DNA from 3 places in the Arthrobacter sp. Y3223151 genome. Region 3 is predicted to be linked to each of the others. Evidence: riboswitches for the same ligand, from Rfam matches in the RefSeq annotation. Region 3 holds a riboswitch; each other region holds the start of a gene.
What was found. Region 3 has a riboswitch for S-adenosylmethionine ahead of AC5RUP_RS03615 (O-acetylhomoserine aminocarboxypropyltransferase/cysteine synthase family protein). Riboswitches for the same ligand answer to the same signal wherever they lie in the genome.

Region 1 (6,948 bases), on a different contig from region 3:
AGTTCAACCTGTTTCCGCACATGACCGTCCTGCAAAACCTCATTGAGGCGCCGCGTCTGGTCCGGAAGGAGCGGAAGGCGACAGCCGTGGCCAGGGCAACTTCGCTGCTGGAAAAAGTCGGCCTGAGCGAAAAGGCGGATGCGTATCCGCGCCAACTTTCCGGGGGCCAGCAGCAGCGGGTGGCGATCGCCCGTGCGCTGTGCATGGAACCGAAACTGATGCTGTTCGACGAGCCCACGTCCGCCCTGGATCCCGAATTGGTGGGAGAGGTCCTCAAGGTGATGAAGGACCTGGCCATGTCCGGCATGACGATGGTGGTGGTGACGCATGAAATGAATTTCGCCCGCGACGTCGCCGATCGCGTGGTCTTCATGGACGACGGCCACGTCGTGGAAGAGGGGCCAGCCCGGGACGTCATCACCAATCCGCAAAACGAACGCACCAGGGCCTTCCTGGCCTCCGTTCTCGCCGAACCGGCAGCAGCCTGATACCCCTGTGAGTGCCACCATGAATGAAGAATTTTTCGACGTCGAAGTCCGGTCGATCAGCCACGAGTCCAACTGCGTGGTCTCCCTGCAGCTGGAACATCCGCTGGGCGAGGAGCTGCCGGAGTGGGACGCGGGGGCACATGTCGACGTGCTCCTGCCCAACGGCCTCCTGCGCCAGTACTCGCTGTGCTCCCGGCGGGCGGACCGCTCCGCCTGGCGGCTTGGCATCCTGCGCGAGCCGGAGGGCCGCGGCGGCTCCGCCTACGTGCACGACATGCTCAAGCCCGGTACCAAGATCCAGATCCGGGGGCCGCGCAACAACTTCGTTCTGGCTCCCGCCGCCGGCTATGTGTTCATCGCCGGCGGCATCGGCATCACCCCGATTCTGCCGATGATCCGCGAAGCTGCCGAAGCCGGGGTGCCCTGGCGCCTGCTTTACCTGGGGCGAAGCCGTTCTTCGATGGCGTTCCTCGACGAAATCCAGGCGCTCGACGGCGACATCCATATCCACGCCGACGACGAAAGCGGCTTCTACCCGCTGGCCGGACTCCTGGACGAGTTGCCGCCGGAAACGCACGTCTACGCCTGCGGACCCGGGCCGCTGCTCAACGTCATTCAATCGATCGCGGACGGTTGGGACAACCCCGGACGTTTCCACTGTGAGCGCTTCACGGCGTCCGGGGCGGCCGTGGCGCCGGCGGAGGCGGGGGACTCGGCCTTCACGGTGGAATTGGCCGACGGCACCGAGGTTCCGGTGGGCCCCGGGGAATCGATTCTGCAGGCCCTCGAAGCGGTCGGGATCCATCCGTTGAATTCCTGCCGGGAGGGAATCTGCGGCACCTGCGAAACCCCCGTCCTGGGTGGTGAGATCGACCACCGTGACTCGCTGCTCTCCGACGACGAGCGCGAGGCCGGGGACACCATGATGATCTGCGTGTCGCGATGCAAGGGCCGGCGCCTGCTGCTGGACTTGTAGCAGGCAGTCGCCCCGGCGCGGGCGCGGGCCACGGGAGGAGCCGCGCACGGAACGGAAGCGCCCCCGGCCGATGACTCCCGCGGTTCTGTTGGCAAGATGGAGGTTATGGACAAGCAGAAGGTCGCCGCCGAAAGCACGCGGCGCACGGTCAGGTACTACCGGGCAGAGGTACTGATTGTCCTCGGACTCTCGCTCGGGCAGTCGGCGGTTTATGCCGTCGTGAACCTGCTGGAAAAAATGACCCGCGCTCCGCTCGCCTCGCAGACGACCACGCTGAACCCGGTGCTGAACGAGCGGGAGCTCTTCGATTTCGTGTACCAAATGCTCGGCATCGTCTTTGCGCTGGTGCCGGTGGCTCTGGTGCTGTTTTTGATGACCGCTCCCGGCCGGTCGGCCTTCCGCACGATCGGGTTCACGTTCTCCCGGCCGCGGCTGGACTTCGGCCTGGGCTTCCTGCTCGCGCTGGTGATCGGTGTCGGCACGCTGGGCGTTTACGCCGCCGGCCGGTCCCTGGGTATCACCACCGCCATTGTCCCGGCGGCCCTGGACGAATACTGGTGGACGGTTCCGGTGTTGGTCCTGTCCGCGCTGCGGCATGCGGTCCTCGAAGAGGTGGTCATGGTGGGCTACCTCTTCAACCGCTTCGCGAAGTTCGGCTGGGGCATCTGGTCCGCGATCTTCGTCAGCGCCGCCCTGCGCGGGACCTACCACCTCTACCAGGGCATCGGGCCGGGCATCGGGAACTTCCTCATGGGCCTGGTCTTCGGCTACGCCTATACGAAGGTGAAGCGGGTGATGCCGCTGGTGGTGGCGCACGCGCTGCTGGATATTGCCGGTTTCGTCGGCTACGCGCTGCTGGGGCCGGCCATCGGCATCGGCACCTGAAACCGGCCGGGCAGCGAAGCGGCGCCCGGTCTTGCGATCCGGGCGCCGCTGAGGCGATCGACGACGTCGACCCTCCTTGAAAGACTTACAGTTCGACGATCCCGTTGGCGGTTTCGAAGCGGACGGACAGGATGCCCGGCGTACCGTTCGGTGCCGTCCAGGCGACCTTGACGTCGTCCAGCAGGCCGTCGACCGGAGTGCCCAGCCAGTCCGCCACGCGCTCGGAAGAGCCGGCGATGGTCAGGCCGATCAGCTTCACCGTGGCGGGGCGGGCGTTGGACGGGTGCAGCGGTTCGGTGCCGTCATCCCAGCGCAGCATGTAGGGCACCTGCGGGTCGGCGATGAGGCCCTTGATCCCGATCTGCTGCCAGCTCAGTTCCTGCCCATCCGGGAACTTGCGGTTGCCGGGAACCGCGTGGCGGCCCAGCCGTTCTTCGAACGGGGTCAGGTCGTCGACCGCCACGCACCAGCCCATCCAGCCGCCGCCGGCTTCGGAGCGCGCCCGCACGGCCTGTCCGAAGGGGGCTTTGTCGGAAGCGGGGTGGTCGAGCACCTCCACCACCTCCAGGTAATGGTGGTCGGTGAGGGGGAAGATCATATTGCGGGTGCCGAAGCGGGGGTGAACCCCGCCCTTGACGGCGTCGATGCCCAGGGCTTTGGCGATCCGCTCTGAGGTGGCAGCCAGACCGTCGGGTTCAGCAGCATAAGAAACATGGTCGAAGCGCATGGCATTATCTTGGCACTTTGTGAACCCGCTCTCGACTTAGGGTGACCTAAGTCACTCAGCTTGCGGCTCGTGCAAGGCGCGCCGTTCCCGGCAGCAATTCCGCCGTGCCCGGCACGCCCCGGCAGCTTGAAGTGCGGACGGTCGGACAGACGGTCCGGAGCTGGGTGCCCAGTCATAAGGTGTCATATTGTTGCGGCCGCCGGCCTGTCTGCGGAGACTGGAGGCAGGTCATGAGTGCCAGCGCAAAACCCCGGTTTGCTGGCCGGCAACCCTCCAACCGCGGTGGGGTGCCCCGGGTGAAGACCAGGCAGCCGCCACAAGGCGGTGCGCAAGCGCGGGTCACACCCGGGACAGACATGCCGGCACGGCCGGATCCCGGATGGCCCCTTCCAGTGAAGGAGTTGCACCATGTCCAATGCCGATTGGTCCTTTGAAACCCGTCAGATCCACGCAGGGCAGGAGCCGGACGCCGCCACGGGCGCCCGCGCACTGCCGATCTACCAGACCACCTCGTTCGTGTTCCCCAGCGCGCAGAGCGCGGCCGACCGGTTCGCCCTGTCCGAATTGGCGCCCATCTACACCAGGATCGGCAATCCCACCCAGGAAGCGGTCGAGACCCGGATCGCCAACCTGGAGGGCGGCGTCGGCGCCCTGCTGCTGGCCTCGGGCCAGGCCGCGTCGACGTTCTCCATCCTCAACCTGGCCGAGGCCGGCGACCACATCGTGGCCAGCCCCAGCCTGTACGGCGGCACCTACAACCTGCTGCGCACCACGCTGCCCAAGTTCGGCATCGAGGTCACCTTCGTCGAGGATCCGGACAACCTGCAGCAGTGGCGCGATGCCGTCAAGCCGAATACCAAGGCGTTCTTCGGCGAGGTCGTCTCCAACCCGCGCCAGGACGTACTGGACCTGGAGTCGGTCAGCGCCATCGCCCACGAAAACGGCGTGCCGCTGATCGTGGACAACACCTTGTCTACCCCGTACCTGATCCGCCCGATCGAGTGGGGGGCCGACATCGTGCTCCACTCGGCCACCAAGTACCTCGGCGGCCACGGGACGGCGATCGGCGGCGTGATCGTTGACGCCGGAACGTTCGATTTCGCCGCCGACCCGGAGAAGTTCCCCGGGTTCAACACGCCGGACGACACCTACAACGGGCTGGTCTTTGCCCGCGACCTCGGCGTCAACGGCGCTTTGGGCGCCAACCTGGCCTACATCCTCAAGGCCCGGGTGCAGTTGCTGCGCGACCTGGGGTCCGCCATCTCGCCGTTCAATGCGTTCCTGATTGCCCAGGGGCTGGAGACGCTGAGCCTGCGCGTGGAGCGGCATGTGGCCAACGCGCAGAAGGTGGCCGAATTCCTGGAAGAGCACGACGACGTTGCCTCCGTCGCGTACCTCGGCCTGCCCTCCAGCCCCTGGTACGAGCGCGGCCGCAAGTACGGCCCGAAGGGGACCGGCGCCATCGTCGCGTTCGAAATCAAGGGCGGCATCGAGGCCGGCAAGCGCTTTGTGGACGGCCTTGAACTGCACTCGCACGTGGCCAACCTGGGCGATGTGCGCTCGCTGGTGATCCACCCGGCGTCGACCACCCATGCCCAGCTCTCGGCCGCGGAGCGGGTCGCGGCCGGGGTGACCGACGGGCTGGTCCGCCTGTCGGTGGGCATCGAGAACGTCAACGACATCATCGCCGACCTGGAGGCCGGTTTCCGCGCCGCCAAGGGCGCGGACGACTAGGCAAGCAGGTAGAGCGCAGCGTGACGATAGTGCAACCGCAGGAACTGGTGGAACAGGCGACCGACGGCATCCTGCGCCGGATGCCGGTTGGTGCGCTGGAGTTGGAAGCCGGCGGCTATCTGCCCGAGGTGTTCCTCGGCTTTGAAACCTGGGGCACCTTGAATGCGGACGCGTCCAACGCCGTCCTGATTCAGCACGCCCTGACCGGCAGCACGCATGTCGCCCGCGGCTGCTCGGACGAGGATGGCTGGTGGGACGATCTGGTGGGCCCCGGTGCCACTATCGACACGGAGCGCTATTTCGTAGTGGCCGCCAACATGATTGGCGGCTGCTACGGTTCCACCGGTCCCTCGTCGCCGGCGCCGGACGGGACGCCGTGGGGGTCACGCTTCCCGTTCGTCACGATCCGCGATTCGGTCCGGGCCGAGGCACGGCTGGCCGACGCGCTGGGCATCCGGCGCTGGCACACGGTGCTCGGCGGGTCGATGGGCGGCGCCCGCGCGCTTGAATGGGCGGCGACGTTCCCGGAGCGCACCGCCCGGTGCGCCGTCCTGTCGTGCGGCGCCGCGAGCACCGCCGAGCAAATTGCCTTCGCGCAGGCGCAGGTCGCGGCCATCCGGCTGGACCCGCACTTCGCCGGCGGCGACTATTACGGGGGTCCCGCGCCCGAGGCGGGTCTGGGTATCGCCCGGCGCATCGCGCACATCAACTACCGCTCGGAGCCGGAGCTGGAGTACAGGTTCGGCCGCAAGCCGCAGGCGGAGGAGCAGCCGTACGGCGGCATCACGCCGTCCGCCCGTGGCCGCTATGCCGTGGAGAGCTACCTCGATTACCAGGCGGACAAGCTCGTCGCGCGCTTCGACGCCAACAGCTACATCCTGCTCACCGAGGCCCTCATCAGCCACGACGTTGCCCGGGGCCGGGGCTCGCTGGAGCAGTCGCTGGGCGGCCTCACCGACACGCAGTTCTTCGTCGCCGCGGTGGATTCCGATCGCCTGTACTTCCCGGAACAGTCGCGGCAGCTGGCCGAGGCGTTGCCCGGGGCAGTCAAGGTCCACACCATCGAAACGCCGCTGGGCCACGACGGTTTCCTGACCGATATCCACCAGCTGCACGAGGCACTGACCAAGGCGTTCTTCGCGCCCGCCTGACCTCCCGCCTGCGTGTCGGCGGCCCGAGTACGACGCCGGTGCGCGCCGTCCGCGCGGAGTCCCACCGCTGCGCCCGAGCAGGTAGAGCGGAGCGGTCAGGCCAGGTCGAGTGATACCGGCCGCCGCAGGAAGGCCGCGTACCGCTCCACCGCGACGCCCACGGCCTGCCGCTCCGGCGCGGTGAAGACCCGCAGCGGTTTAAGCCGCAGCTCGGCGGAGCCGGGCCGCAGGACGTGCCTCCAGTTGCCGGCCATCCGTCCGTCCAGCAGCAGCACGTGGATCGGCACCTCACCGCCCAACGCCGCCGGCGCGCTGCCGCCCAGGTAGCCGCGGGTCTTGGTGTAGCCCATGACGTATTCGTCGTAACACTGGATCAGGTCAGCCCGCGGGCGTCCGTCGTCCGCCGCCGCGGCGGCACCGCCGATCGTCCCGGCGGCGGGGGAGTACCAGAGCTGTTGCCCCTCGGTTTCGAACCGTTCCAGTCCGTCACCGCCCCCCGCTTCGAGGCCGCGCTTCAGGTCCGCCTGGGGCAGTTTGGACCAGTCGGAACAGTCCTTTAAGGTCGCCGGTCCGCGGCTGGTGAAGTAGCGCCCGGTCAGTTGGGCCAGCGCCGCGTCGCGGTCGTAGTCCGCGGCCAGCGGCGGCACCCGCTCGTCGAAGGCCGCGTACGTCTGCTGCACGGCGCTGGAGGCGGCCGTCCGCGGAGGCCCGTTCACCAGCACCCGGTCCATTTCCGCATGGAACACCAGATGCCCCAGCCGCTGCCCGCGCAGCGTCGCTCCGTTCAGCCTCGCGCCGTCGTCCTTGAGGAGGGCCGCTTGGGCGAGCCGGGCGGCGAGCTCGTCCCGGGTCAGGTGCCGGCCTCCGGCGACGGCCGCGGCCAGCACCTCGTTGCTGCGCGCCACCGTTGCCTCATCCAGGCCCAGCTGCCGGTCCCGGCCCTTGTTCCCTGCCTTGAGGCGGGGGCCGGAGAGCAGCATCAGCCAG
Region 2 (6,948 bases), 610 kb from region 3:
ACCTCCCTCGCCTCCCTGATCCTGGTCACCGAGGCGTTCCGGGCCGCCCAGGAAATCGCGGCGTTCAGCCAGGAGTTCATGCTGCTCTACATTGAGGCCGCGGCGGTCTACTGGGTGTTCTGCCTGGTGCTCTCCGCCGGGCAGTCCCGACTGGAGAAGAGGCTGGACCGCTATGTCGCCCACTGACGTCCCTTCCGCCGCCGCTTCGCAGCGCGGCTCCGCAGCCGGACCGGTGCTGACCGTGGAGGGCCTGCGAAAGTCCTTCGGCAGCAACCAGGTGCTCAAGTCCATCGATCTGTCCGTCCAGACGGGTGGCGTCCTGGCCCTGATCGGACCCTCCGGGTCGGGCAAAACCACCGTGCTGCGTTGCCTGAACGGCCTGGAAACCCCCGACGGCGGACGGGTCGCCTTTTCGGGCGGGCCGGCCGTGGACTTCGGTTCGCCGGTGAACCGGAAACAGATCGCCGCCCTGCGCGACCGCAGCGCCATGGTGTTCCAGCACTACAACCTGTTTCCGCACATGACTGTGCTGCAGAACATCATCGAGGGCCCGGTCCAGGTGCAGAAGCGGCCCAAGGCCGAAGCGGTGCGCGAGGCCAGGTCGCTGCTGGACCGCGTCGGGCTCTCCGGCAAGGAAGACCAGTATCCGCATCAGCTCTCCGGCGGACAGCAGCAGCGGGTCGGCATTGTCCGGGCCCTGGCGCTCAAACCCTCGCTGCTGCTGTTCGACGAGCCCACGTCCGCACTGGATCCCGAACTGGTGGGCGACGTGCTGCACGTGATCAAGGAACTGGCTGACGAGGGCTGGACCATGGCCCTGGTCACCCACGAGCTGGCCTTCGCCCGTGAAGTGGCCAGCGAAGTGGTGTTCATGGACGGCGGCGTGGTGGTGGAACGCGGACACCCCGAACAGGTGCTGCGCGAACCGCGGGAGGAGCGCACCCGGCAGTTCGTCCATCGGCTGCTGAACCCGTTCTAGGACCGGGTCCGCCCCCGGGTGCCCCCGCCCTCCCCGCTGCAGGCTCCCTGCACCCGCGGCGGTCCCGCCGGCACCGGCGTTCGCCGCACCCCCGCCATGGCAGGAGTGGCGCACGCCACGCCGGTGGAAAATTCATCTGATGTCATCTGGGATGGCAGAATGTAAAGTTCCATGCACCGTTCCGCATGGCAGGCTCGTTCCGGCCGGAAGCTTCCATCCCGCGTTTCTCCTGCGCGGAAACCTCCGGCCACGAAAGGCAGAACCATGGCCACTTCCCTGGCTACCAAGTCGTTGACCGCACAGACGGCTTCCGAAGCGCACGATCTCCTGAATGCTGCGGTCGAAGAGCTGCAAAAGCTCGCCGCCATCGACGGCGATTGCGGCATCCTGGTCACGCGCACCGGCCCCGGGCAGTTTACGGTGGAGCTGAGCGACGACGTGCCCTACGGCATCACCCAGGAATCGCATCTGTACTAAGCGGTTGGCGGGCCGGTCAGGTTATGTGACGCCGGCCGGTTGCCCGGAATGAAGCGCGGGCCCGCCCCGGTGGGATAATTTCGCCCATGGCTGCTGCAATTGCGTACCAAGGTGAACCCGGCTCGAACTCCCACATGGCTTGCCTGGAAGTGCGCCCCGGTTGGGACGCGGTGCCGTGTGCCAGCTTCGAGGATGCGTTCGCTGCCGTCACCGGCGGCGAGGCCGAACTGGCCATGATCCCCATCGACAACTCGATCGCCGGCCGGGTGGCGGACATCCACGCGCTGCTGCCGAAGACCACCCTGCAGATTGTGGAGGAATTCTTCCTGCCCATCCGGTTCAGCCTGCTGGGCGTACGCGGGGCCACCGTGGAGCAGGCCCGGGAGGTGCACAGCCACATCCACGCCTTGGGCCAGTGCCGCAAGCTGATCCGCAGGCTCGGGCTCACTCCGGTCATCGCCGGCGACACCGCGGGTTCGGCCCGGGAGGTGGCCGAATGGAACGACCCGACCAAGGTCTCCCTGGCACCGCCGATGGCCGCCGAACTCTACGGTCTGGAGGTTTTCGCGGAAAAGGTCGAAGACGATCCGACGAACACCACACGGTTCGTGGTGCTGGCCGACCGCCGGCCGGTCCCGTCCCGCGAGGAACTTCCCGGTCCGGCGGTGACCAGCTTCGTGTTCCGCGTGCGGAACGTGCCGTCGGCGCTCTACAAGGCGCTGGGCGGTTTCGCCACCAACGGCATCAACATGACCAGGCTGGAGAGCTACATGGTCGGCGGCGAGTTTGCCGCCACCATGTTCATGGTGGACGTCGAAGGCCACCCGGACGATCCTGCCATGGTCCACGCCTTCGAGGAACTGGACTTCTTCACCACCGAGATCCGCCTCCTGGGCGTTTACCCGGCGCATCCGTTCCGGCGGCAGACCGTGCGCGCCGGCGCCGCCGCACAGTAGCCGTGGCGGCGGCCGCCCGTGGGCCGCAGCCGTAGCGCCGCAACCGTCGCGGCAGCCGTCGCGCGGCTGCCGCCGGTAAAACGCTGCATTTGACGAACTGTTACCGGCGTTTGACCCAGGCCCTTCCCCGCTCTTAGCGTGGAGGCGAATCAAGAGCGCCAACTTCACAGCCCTGGCTGGTTGGCCGGCAACCCTCTACCGTAGCGGGGTGCTCCAGGTGATGATTCGGCCCGCCGGGTATGTCGGCAGGCAAGTACGCGTATCCACCCGCAGCAGCTCGGCCGCAGCGGATGCGCCCAAGCCCCAAGGACGCCATGTCGCTACACCATGACCTGACCCCCAACACGTTGCGCTCAGCCTTCGGCCGCTTCCCCTCGGGCATCGCGGCGCTGTGCGCGATCATCGACGGCGAGCCGCAGGGCATCGTCGCCTCCTCGTTCACCGTGGGCGTCTCCCTCGAGCCGCCGCTGGTGATGTTCGCCGTGCAAAACACCTCACGGACCTGGCCGCTGGTCCGCCGGGCCGACCGGATCGGCGTCTCGGTCCTCGGCACCGGGCACGACGGCGTCTGCCGCCAGATCGCGTCCAAGAACGGGGACCGCTTTGCCGGCCTGAGCCTGCACGGCACGGACGACGGCGCGCTTTTCCTCAACGACGCGGCGCTCTGGCTGGACTGCTCGGTGCACCAGGAAGTCCCGGCCGGGGACCACCACGTCGTGCTGCTGCAGGTGCACGGCCTGTCCACGCACGACGGCACGCACGAGCCGCTCGTCTTCCACGATTCCGCATTCCGCCGGTTGGAACAGCCGGCCTTCGTCTAGGACGCTTGGTCCCGGCCCAGCCGGCAGCGGGCTGGGCGAGCCGCGGGCAGCTACGGCAGCGGCCTGCCGCGGGCCGCCACCCACAGGGAGTACCACTCCTCGCGGGTCATCGATGCTCCAACCGCCTCCGCCTCGGCACAGGCCCGGATCCGGTCCGGGCTGCTGGTGCCGACGACCGGCCGGATGCCTGCCGGATGCCGCAGCAGCCAGCCCAGCACCACGGCTTCGGGCGGGCAGCCCTTGTCCCGGGCAAGTTCCGTGACCAGGGCTGCCGTTGCATGGTCGGCCGGGGGTGTGGCATCCGCGGGCGCGGAAGCATCCGGTGTCGCGGCCTCCGCTGCCGCGCGCCCGCTGTACCGGCCCTGGGCCAGTGCGCCCCAGGCCTGCAGCTCCACTCCGTGGGCGGCGCAGTATTCCAGGGTGCCGTGCGGGAAGCTGATCCCCGTTCCCTCCGGGTGGTTCACCAGCACCCCCGACTCCAGCCAGTCGCGTCGGTACAGGCTCATTTCCAGCTGGTTCACCGCCAGCGGTTCATCCAGCGCCGCCTGCAGCCAGCGCATCTGTTCGCCGGACATGTTCGAGACACCAAGGCGGCGGACCTTCCCGGCCATCCGAAGCTCGTTGAAGGCCGCGGCGATCTCTTCGGCCGGCGCCAGCGGATCCGGCCGGTGGATCAGCAGCGTATCCAGGTGATCGGTGTGCAGCCGGCGCAGGCTCTCGTCGGTGCGGGCCAGGATCGCTTCCCGCGAGGAGTCGTAGTGCCCGACCAGGCCGGGGACCGGCAGCCGGATGCCGCATTTGCCCTGCAGCCGGATCGAGTCGCGCAGCTCGGGACTTTCCGCCAGCACCCGCCCGAATGCGGCCTCGGCCTTGCCGTGGGCGTAGATGTCGGCGTGGTCGAACGTCGTGATCCCGGCCTCCAGCGCCGCCGCCACGGCCGCATGCGCGGCCGACACATCGGCCGCTTCCAGCGGCCCGCTCCCCCAGCCACCGCCCAACCCCATGCAGCCGAAAATGAGGCGCGATCCGGCGTCGTCCATTGGTAGTTCCCCCTTCGCTGGGCAGGTTTCCAGCGTACGACGGCGGCGCCCGGGGAGGCATCGGCGCCGGCCTGAGGTGATGCAGCCACCGAAGAACACACCGCGCAGCGGGGCGCCGGTTCAACTCCGGCCGCATCAGCCGGTGTGGCGGCGGAGGAACGCCACGCTGCGCTCCAGCACCTGCCACGCCGCTTCCAACTCCAGGTTGAACTGGAACTGGTGCCCCAGGCCGGCCTCGGTTTGGGGGAAGGACTCCTCCACGGCCGCGCCCTTGATCCGCAGCGCTTCGACCAGCCCGAGCGAGTGCGGCAGCAACGGGTCGGTGTTGCCCGCGGAAACGAAAGCCGGCGGGTAGTCGGCGCCCACATGCCGGGCCACGGAGGCCAGCGCGACGTACGGACGCTCCAGATAGTCCTTGGCCCCGGTGTAGGACCACAGCACCGTGCGCAGGTAGTTCTGGTTCCCGGCCTGGTCCGCCCCGGCGAGCGAGAGGTCGTACGCCCCGCAGTGCAGCAGCACCGCGCGCAGCCGTTCCGGCTTCATGGGCGAGGCGATGCCCAGCCTTTTGGCATAGTCCGGGTCGGCGATGACCAGCGCCAGTTGCGCAGCAATTTGCGCGCCCGCCGAGTCCCCGGCCAGCACGATCCGCTCGGTATCGATGTGCAGCCGATCGGCATTGTGTTCCAGATAGCGCAGCGCGGCGGCCGTCTGGCGCACCGGCGCCGGGTAGCGGCGCACGTGCGCCAGCGAATAGTCCACGCCCACGGAGGTGAAGCCGTAGGAGGCGAGGATCCGAAGGTAATTGGCGACGTCGTTCTTGGTGCCGGAGATCCAGGCCCCGCCGTGGATCCAGACAATTGTCGGAAGGCGCAGCGAATCCTGGGCCGCCTTGTCCGGGAAGAACACGTCCAGGCGGGTATGGCCGTGGTTGCTGAGGTATTCCTGATCCAATACTTCGCTGATGCCGTCCGGCACGTGCCGGGCCATCGCGCGGGCCGTGCGCCGCCCGTCCCGTTCGGACAGCACCCGCAGCAGCACCGCCAGCGGCCGGGGGCTGAAGCGCAGCCACAGGACCAGGCCGCCGGCAAGGGCCGCCGGGACGGTGACGAGCACGGCAACGGCTGTCAGTGCGCGGCGGATGCGGACCTGCATGGCTTCCTCCCGATCGGCCTGTGGTGAACCAATCGTGAGCCCGCCCCGCCCGCGGGGCAAGCCCCTCCGATGCCGGCCCGTCAACCGCCGGAAAGCCCCGCCCGCGAAGGGCCGTGAGGCTCGCAAACGGCTGGACGGCCCGCCGACGAAAAGTCTTGCGGCTCGCCCGCCAAGGGCCGGGAAACCACGTCAGCCGAGGGCAACCACCAGGCTCAGCGCGGCCAAGACCAGGGCGACCGGCGTCATGGTCCACCGCTCGGGCTTGCTGCGCGAGATGGCGTTCAAAAGGACGCCGACGAACAGGTACGCGGTCAGGACCCAGCTGAGGACGAGCGACGCGGTCTCCGGCAACGCGTCGAGAAGCTGCGCCCGGTCCATGATGACGAACACGAAAAACGCATACAGGAGCACCGAGACCGCGCTCCCGATGCGCAGCTTCGTCGGCAGGATGCGGTGGCTTCCTCCCCAGGCGAACCGTCCCAGCGGCAGGCCCGCGGCCAGCAGTATCTGGAAGACCGCCAACAGCGCGAAGACAAGGCACGCGGCGATGGCCGCAACGGTGATCATGGCGAGCAGTGTAGCGGTGCAGCCTTCAGCCGCGGTCAGGCGTTCAGCGGCTGGCGGTCAGCCGGCCACGCGTGCCAAGCGGTCAGCGGCTCGTGACCTTGCCCGTGAGCGAGGCGATCGGGCGCAGGAAGATCGGACGGGCCAGGAACCAAGCCGCCACGGTCACCGCGACGGAGGCGGCGAAGATCCAGAAGCCGGTCCACCCGCCGTCGTCCGTGGCCGCATACATGTGGTTGAGGTTGCGCAGCGCGCCGGTGGCCAGCACCAGCGTCACGTGCACGATGATGAACAGCACGAAGTACACCATCACCGGGAAGTGTATGGCCCGGGCCGCCTCAATCGGGAAGTATTTGTTGACCGCGGCCCGCTTGGGCCAGGCAGCCGAGGTGCGCAGGCCGGAGACGATGGCCAGCGGGGCGGCGATGAAGACGGTCGCGAAGTAGGTCAGCAGCTGCAGCGCGTTGTAGTTCACCCACCCGTTCTCCAGCGGCCAGTCCAGCGAGGCGTACTGCAGCACCGCGGACAGCGCGTTCGGGAAAATGTCCCAGCTGGTGGGCACAATCCGCATCCAGTGCCCGGTCGCGAAGATCAGCACCATGAACACGATGCCGTTCAGCACCCACAACGCATCCAGGGTCAGGTGGAACCACAGGTTCAGGGTGATCTTGGTGGGCGCGTTCCTGGTCTTCACCAGGCCCTTGTTGTTGCGCGTCCAGTACGCCGGCGAGCGCGTGCCGGCACGCACCTGCAATCCGGTGCGGATGATCAACACGATCAGGAAGAAGTTGAGGAAGTGCTGCCAGCCCAGCCAGGCGGGCAGCCCGACCGGCGCGGACTCGGGAAGTTCGGAGCGGCCCGGGTACGCGGCCAGGAAGTCCTGGACGCCCGGCATCGTGCGAAGCCATTTGGCCAGCAACACCAACAGCAGAAGCACGACGACGGCGCCGGCCACCGCC
Region 3 (6,948 bases):
GAGGGTCAGGCCCTGGCCTACCGGCGCTGCCAAGGCCGCCGGGGCGAGGGCGGAGGGCAGTACGCCCGCGCCCAACACCAGCGCGGCGAGCCCGGCCGTGACTTTTTGGGGGAAGGATGGCTTCCCCTTGCGGGCACGTTCGGTGCCCCTCCTGGGTTGTGGATCGGTTGGTGCAGTAAACACGGTGACTCCCCCTAGTCGTGTGATGTGTGGCTGGCCACAGCATCCGACGAGGACCTTGGGGAAATCCTGAAGGCTCTTTCTGCCTACCTCCGGGCAGGAAAAACCCGCCCCTTGCTTCGGCGGATCCACGTGGAAGGCCGGGGGACAAGGGGCGGGCTTTTCGCTGCGGGCGGCGGGCCTCGCCCAGGGCCGCCTAGGCGGTCAGCTGCCGCTTGGAGGAGATCACACCCGTGTCGAAACCGGCCAGGTGCAGGCCGCCGTGGAATCGGGCGTGCTCGATCTTCACGCAGCGGTCCATCACCACGTTCAGGCCGGCGGCCTCGGCCTCGGCCGCGACCTCCTCGTGCCAGGAGCCCAGCTGCAGCCAGAGGGTCTTGGCTCCGACGGCCAGGGTTTCCTCCAGCACGGTGGGCAGGTCGTCGTGCCGGCGGAACACGTCCACGAGATCCGGCACTTCGGGCAGGTCGGCCAGCGACTTGTACACCGGCTGGCCCAGAATTTCCTTGGCCACCGGGTTCACGAAGTACACCTTGTACGGCGAGCTGGACAGCAGGTAGGTGGCCACGAAGTAGCTGGCCCGGCTCGGCTTGTCCGAGGCGCCGACAATGGCGATCGACTTGGTGTTGCGCAGGATGTTCAGCCGCTCCGGGGCGGACGGTCCCACCCAGGTACGTTCTGGTGTGGCGGTCACTTGGCGGCTCCTTCTTCGGCTTCGATCAGTTCCTCCACGGACTCGACTACACGCGTTCCGGGCTCTGTCCGGGCGGCGCGCTCTGCCGGGATCGTGCAGGACTCACCGGCGTAGCTGGGGGAGGCGAACTCGGAGGTGTCGAACGTGTCGTCCTCATGGTCCCGGCTCGGGCCGTGCTCGGCGCCAGCCTGCTGCGAGGCGGCCAGCGCCTGGTCCAGGTCCCAGAGAATGTCGTCCACGTCTTCCAGGCCCACGGAAATGCGGATCAGGTCCTCGGGCACGCCGGCAGCCACCAGCTGGTCGGCGGTGAGCTGCTGGTGGGTGGTCGATCCCGGGTGCAGCACCAAGGTCCGGGCGTCGCCGATGTTGGCCAGGTGGCTGGCCAGCTGCAGCGACTCGATGAACTTCTGGCCCGCGGTGCGGCCGCCCTTGACGCCGAAGCTGAACACGGAGCCCACGCCCTTGGGCAGGTACTTCCGGCCCCGCTCGTAATGCGGGTGCGCGGGCAGGCCGGCGTAGCTGACCCAGGAGACGCGCTCGTCGGCTTCCAGCCACTCGGCCACGGTGCGGGCGTTGGCCAGGTGCTCGTCCATCCGCTGCGCCAGCGTTTCCACGCCCTGCAGCAGCTGGAACGCGGACTGCGCGGACAGCGACGGGCCGATGTCGCGCAGCTGCTCGGACCGGAGCTTGGTGAGGAAGCCGTACTCGCCGAAGTTGCCCCACCAGGACACGTTGCCGTAGCTGGGCACCGGTTCGGTCATCTGCGGGAACTTGCCGTTGCCCCAGTTAAAACGGCCGGATTCGACGACGACGCCGCCCAAAGTGGTGCCGTGGCCGCCCAGGAACTTGGTGGCGGAGTGGATGACGATGTCCGCGCCGTGCTCGATCGGGCGGATCAGGTAGGGCGTGCTCAAGGTGGCGTCCACGACCAAGGGGATCCCGGCGTCGTGCGCCACCGCGGCCAGGCCGGCGAGGTCCGCGATGTCGCCCGACGGGTTGGCCACGATCTCCGTGTAGACGGCCTTGGTGTTCTCCCCGATGGCCGCGGCGAAGTCGGCCGGATCGTTGGAGTCGACGAAGGTGGTCTCCACCCCGAACCGGCGCAGCGTCACGTCCAGCTGCGTGATGGTGCCGCCGTAGAGCTTGGAGGAGGCCACGATGTGGTCGCCGGCGCCGGCCAGGGCCGCGAAGGTGATGAACTCGGCGGCCATGCCCGACGACGTGGCCACCGCGCCGATGCCGCCCTCGAGCGAGGCGATGCGCTCCTCGAACGCGGCGACCGTGGGGTTGCCGATGCGGGAGTAGATGTTGCCGTACTTCTGCAGCGCGAAGAGGTTCGCGGCGTCGTCGGTGTCCTTGAACACGAACGAGGTGCTCTGGTAGATCGGTACGGCCCGGGCACCGTGCTCGGCGTCGGGCGTGCCGCCGGCGTGCAGGGCACGGGTGCGGAAACCGAATGTGCGTTCAGCCATCAGGCGCTTGCTCCTTCAAAACTTGGGTTCCCGGGCAATGACGCTCCTGGCGGCACCGGGCAGGCACCGTCCGGATCAAAGATTGCTTGCGCTCTCTCCATCGCTTCTGGCGGTAGCACCTTTCCGGTGGCGTCCGGATGGTTGCTGCGGTGTCAAAGAGCCAGATCTCTCAACCGCTCGGGATGGTCCCGTCCATTCTTGCAACCTACCGCCGCGGCAGCAAAGAATGTTGAGCCGCGTTGCGTCCGGGGGTTTGAGCGCCTTCGGACTTGGGGTGGGCGCCTTGCGGTTACCCCTGGCCTGCGGTTGACCGGCACGACGGCGGTGCCCGCCGCGCGTCGGGCCACGATCTTGGCCGTCCCGGCGTGACGGACGTTCCCGGGTCCGGATAGTTCACCGTAGATTGGGTCTATGGCTGAACTTTCGGCGCTGCAGCGCCTCGCGGGGAAACATGGCGTTGGCATTACCTTCCACGGATGGGATGGGGGCGAGAAAACAGTCAGCGAGGCAACGCTGGTTTCCGTCCTCACCGCGCTGGGCGTCCCCTGCGCCACCGACGACGATGTCACGGCTTCCCTCCGGGCCGCTGAGCTGGCACCGGTGCAGCGCACGCTGCCACCCGCCGTCGTCGTTCGCCAAGGCACTGCCACCGAGGTTCCGGTCAATGGGCGGCCCGGGGTCCGTCCGCGGGTGCGGATCCTGCTGGAGGACGGCTCCCGGCGCGCCGTCGAGGTGCTGGCCGGCGGGTCGGAGGAAGCGGAAGATGCTCCGCCTGTTCGTTTCACGGCGGTGGTGCCGGCCGACATCCCGCTGGGTTGGCACACGCTGGAGGTTGCGGAGCAGTCGGAGGCGATGGAGCCCGGAACCGGCGCGGCCGCGGAAAGATTCGAGACAGTGGAGCCCGGGACCGGCGCGGCCGCGGAACCGTCCGATAGCCAGGCACGGTGCGCCCTCGTGGTCACCCCGCGGCGCCTGACCACCGCCGACCGCCTGCCCCGCACGTGGGGGTTGATGGCACAGCTGTACTCCGTGCGCTCGCGGTCCTCCTGGGGCATCGGCGACCTGCATGACCTGGCCACCCTCGCCGAGACGGCCGCCGCGAAGGGGGCGGGGTTCGTCCTGATCAACCCGCTGCACGCGGCCCAGCCGAAACCGCCGGTGGAGCCCTCGCCCTACCTGCCCTCCACGCGCCGGTTCGTCAATCCGCTGTACCTGCGGGTCGAGGACGTGCCCGAAGCCCGCGGCTTCCCGCTGGCCAACAACTTCCACGACGCGAACCTGGACGCCGGCATTCTGGACCGCGACCCGGTGTTTGCGGCCAAGCTGCAGGCGCTGGAAACGGTCTTCTCGGTGCCCCGGTCCGCGGAACGGCAGCAGCGGTTCGAAGCCTTCCGCGCGCAGGAAGGCGAGGGGCTGGAGCGCTTTGCCCTGTGGTGCGCCATGGCCGAAACTGTTCCGGCCGGGGCTCCCGAGTGGTCCGATGCCGCGTTCGTCGAAGCGCAGCGCAGCGAGCTGAAGGACCGCATCGAGTTCCATCAATGGCTGCAGTGGCTGTGCGACGAGCAGCTCGAGGCGGCACAGGGCAGCGCCCTCGACGCCGGAATGAACATCGGGATAGTGCATGATCTCGCCGTCGGCGTCCATCCCGCCGGCGCCGATGCCTGGGCGCTGCAGGATGTGCTCACCCCCGGCATCTCCGTGGGCGCGCCGCCGGACATGTTCAACCAGCAGGGCCAGGACTGGTCACAGCCCCCGTGGCATCCGCAACGCCTGGCCGAATCCGGCTACGTTGCCTACCGCGACATGCTGCGGACCGTCCTGCGGCATGCCGGCGGCATCCGCGTGGACCACATTCTCGGTCTGTTCCGGCTGTGGTGGATCCCCGCCGGCAGCCCTCCCGGCGAAGGCGCCTACGTGTATTACGACCACGAGGCCTTGATCGGCATCCTCGCCCTGGAAGCGGAACGGGCCGGCGTCGTCGTCATTGGTGAGGACCTCGGGGTGTTCGAGCCGGGCGTGCAGGACTACCTGGCCGAGCGCGGCATCCTGGGCACCTCCATCCTGCGGTTTGAGTACGAGGACGGCAGCCCCCGCGCACCCGAGCGCTACCGCCGTTCCTGCCTGACCAGCGTCACCACGCACGACCTGCCGCCCACCGCCGGCTACCTGGCGGGCAAGCACGTGGAGTTGCGCGAATCGCTGGGCCTGCTGAACCGGCCGGTGGAGGAGGAACGGGCTTTGGACCAGGCAGCCCAAGAGGCAGTGCTCTCCACGGTGCGCTCGCGCGTTCCGGCCGCCCCACAGCACGACGACGGCGCCGGCCCCACCGCCGAACAACGCACCGTCGAGGCGCTGCACGCGTTCATCACGCAGACCCCGTCGGTGCTGCTGGGCGTTGCGCTCACTGACGCGGTGGGGGAGCTGCGGACCCAGAACCAGCCGGGCACCGCGGACGAATACCCGAACTGGCGGATCCCGCTGGCCGGGCCGGACGGGGCGTCGGTCCTGATCGAGGACCTGGCCGCCAGCGAGCGGTTCGACTCGCTGGTGCGCGCCCTGCGTCAGGACTAGGCAGGTTCAAGCCGAGCGGGCAGCTTCGGCGCCGGCCGGGTTACCCTGGACGGAAGCGCGCCGTCGCCCGCGACGAAAGGCGCCGCCCCGCCAAGGAACGGGACGCTGCTGAACGTCACCAGTTGTCCACGTTCAGCAGGAACTGTCCATGTCTTGGAACGGGGTCTGGCGCTGACTAGGCCAAACGTAAAAGCTTCCCGCAAAACGTGGACAGTCCCGGGGCCGTGGCCGGGTCTCTACAGCCGGGCCAGCAGCGCTTCGCCGGTTTCGGCCCGCCGATAGAACACTTCGCGGCCCGATCGCATGGTGGCCGCCAAACCGCTCTCGGACATGACCTTGAGATGCTCGTTGACCGTCCCGGCGGCGAGGTCCAGGCAGCGGGCGAGCTGCGTCGTCGTCATCGGGACATCGAGTTGGGCGAGGATCTGCGCCCGGGTCTTGCCGAGCAGCCGGGCGACCGGGCTGTGCGTCGCTTCGCGGCTGGCTTCCCAAAGCCGGCCGACGCCGCGTGGCGCGTAGGTCAGCGTGGGCACGAAAGGCCGGACGTTGAGCACCAGGGTGTTGGGCCAGACGAACGCGTTGGGCACCAGCAGCAGCCCGCCGCCGGGTTCGGGCACGTCGTCGGCCTCGCAACCGCGCATGATCTCCAAACCGGTGGGCGTGGGACGGACGCTGGGATGCAGGCTCTTGAACACTTCCAGGATGCCGTCGCGTGCCAGCTGGGCCAAGCGGCTGTCGATGTCAGCCAGCAGCAGGGACCGGAGGCGCGGCCATACCGGCTCGACGGCGGTGCCCCAGTACCACTCGAGGGCTGCGGTAATGCGCGGGATGCCCGCGTCGATATCCTCCGCGAGACGCTGCAGTTCCCCGCGCGCGTAGTCGGCCGGGTTCTGGGCCAGCAGGTGGGCGACGTCGCGCTGCCACAGCTCCGGCGCAACCTCGGCGACGGCCGCGAGTCCTTCGGCGAAGGTGGTCTGGTGCTTGGGGGTGGGCGTGATGGAGTCGGCCAGGAAGCCCTTCGGTGGAACCAGCGCAGTCAGCAGGCGCAGGTGCGCCCTGGCTTGTGGATCGGCCGACTCGGCGATGCGCCGCTTGGTGGCCTCGATCCATGGGCGGTGGATGGGGGTGCCCACCTGCAGGGCGCGCAAACTGGCGACGGTTTCGCCCAGCGGCGCCGCCTCGAACCGGACCTTGGTGAGGTCCTCGCTGCTGAGCGTAATGTGCATGGAAACAGCGTAAGGTTGCCGGTCGCGCCGGTCGAGGATTCGGGCTGCACCGAATCCGGGAGGGCCGGGGTGGGTGGCGTCGTTGCTTCGGCCTTCCGGCTTCCTGTGGCCTTCCGCTCGCGTGGGCCTGCCGCTTCCTCGATCCCTCGGCCTCAGTGGCCCTCCGCTTTCCCGTCCCCACGGGTCCGCCGTTTCCCGGTTTTCTATCCACCAGGGGCTCCCGGGATTATTCCCGGATTCGGGTTGGGCCGAATCGTGGCCGGCGAGGGCCGATCCGCGGACTCTGAAGGCATGACTACTTCAACCCATACCCCGCACCACACACTCGACGCTGATGGCCGGACCTACGGCACCAGCCAGTCCTCCACTGCCGCCTTACTCCATCCCACGACTGCAACGGGCCGTCCGGCCACTGCCACCGCTCGCCCGAGCAATGCAGGCGCGCCCTTGAGCCTGACGAGGCCGGTGCACTCGGCTACACGGACTGGCGTCTTGAGCGCTAACGGATATTTCGCAGCCGCCACTTTCCATGGCCTGGCCGCGGCCGCCCGCTGGCTCCGTTCAGCCTGGCAAGCCGGGACCGCTAAGGAAGCCTTGATGGAGGAGCACCGGGACAAGGTCCGTACGCAGATCTACCAATTCGGCGGCCGCTACTGACGCGCACGTCCTGGGCCCCTCCTGTAAAGGCACTCCCACCTCACATCCCAAGCTCTGCCCAGGCCATTCAGCACGTTATCCACAGGGAGTGCGGCGATCTAGCTGTCCGCCGCCGCAGCCTACATGCTCGTGGATATGGACGAGGCGA

Region 1: linked by a shared signal. The riboswitch ahead of AC5RUP_RS12960 (bifunctional o-acetylhomoserine/o-acetylserine sulfhydrylase) and the one ahead of AC5RUP_RS03615 (O-acetylhomoserine aminocarboxypropyltransferase/cysteine synthase family protein) in region 3 are both predicted to bind S-adenosylmethionine.
Region 2: linked by a shared signal. The riboswitch ahead of AC5RUP_RS00705 (flavin reductase family protein) and the one ahead of AC5RUP_RS03615 (O-acetylhomoserine aminocarboxypropyltransferase/cysteine synthase family protein) in region 3 are both predicted to bind S-adenosylmethionine.

Annotation. Positions count from the first base shown of each region.
Region 1 is NZ_JBNHGI010000009.1:81,658-88,605, forward strand. It holds gene AC5RUP_RS12940 (amino acid ABC transporter ATP-binding protein) at 1-488, shown strand, start outside; gene AC5RUP_RS12945 (PDR/VanB family oxidoreductase) at 508-1,464, shown strand; gene AC5RUP_RS12950 (CPBP family intramembrane glutamic endopeptidase) at 1,570-2,349, shown strand; gene AC5RUP_RS12955 (VOC family protein) at 2,435-3,076, opposite strand; SAM riboswitch class IV at 3,303-3,417, shown strand; gene AC5RUP_RS12960 (bifunctional o-acetylhomoserine/o-acetylserine sulfhydrylase) at 3,485-4,810, shown strand; gene metX (homoserine O-acetyltransferase MetX) at 4,891-5,961, shown strand; gene AC5RUP_RS12970 (winged helix DNA-binding domain-containing protein) at 6,057-6,948, opposite strand, start outside.
Region 2 is NZ_JBNHGI010000001.1:142,421-149,368, forward strand. It holds gene AC5RUP_RS00685 (amino acid ABC transporter permease) at 1-186, shown strand, start outside; gene AC5RUP_RS00690 (amino acid ABC transporter ATP-binding protein) at 173-979, shown strand; gene AC5RUP_RS00695 (hypothetical protein) at 1,244-1,456, shown strand; gene AC5RUP_RS00700 (prephenate dehydratase) at 1,543-2,412, shown strand; SAM riboswitch class IV at 2,560-2,674, shown strand; gene AC5RUP_RS00705 (flavin reductase family protein) at 2,727-3,233, shown strand; gene AC5RUP_RS00710 (aldo/keto reductase) at 3,284-4,273, opposite strand; gene AC5RUP_RS00715 (alpha/beta hydrolase) at 4,409-5,425, opposite strand; gene AC5RUP_RS00720 (hypothetical protein) at 5,615-5,992, opposite strand; gene AC5RUP_RS00725 (cytochrome b/b6 domain-containing protein) at 6,075-6,948, opposite strand, start outside.
Region 3 is NZ_JBNHGI010000001.1:749,255-756,202, forward strand. It holds gene AC5RUP_RS03605 (Ig-like domain-containing protein) at 1-183, opposite strand, end outside; gene AC5RUP_RS03610 (CoA-binding protein) at 377-874, opposite strand; gene AC5RUP_RS03615 (O-acetylhomoserine aminocarboxypropyltransferase/cysteine synthase family protein) at 871-2,346, opposite strand; SAM riboswitch class I at 2,441-2,535, opposite strand; gene malQ (4-alpha-glucanotransferase) at 2,758-4,917, shown strand; gene AC5RUP_RS03625 (ArsR/SmtB family transcription factor) at 5,154-6,143, opposite strand; gene AC5RUP_RS03630 (hypothetical protein) at 6,636-6,800, shown strand; gene AC5RUP_RS03635 (endonuclease domain-containing protein) at 6,936-6,948, shown strand, end outside.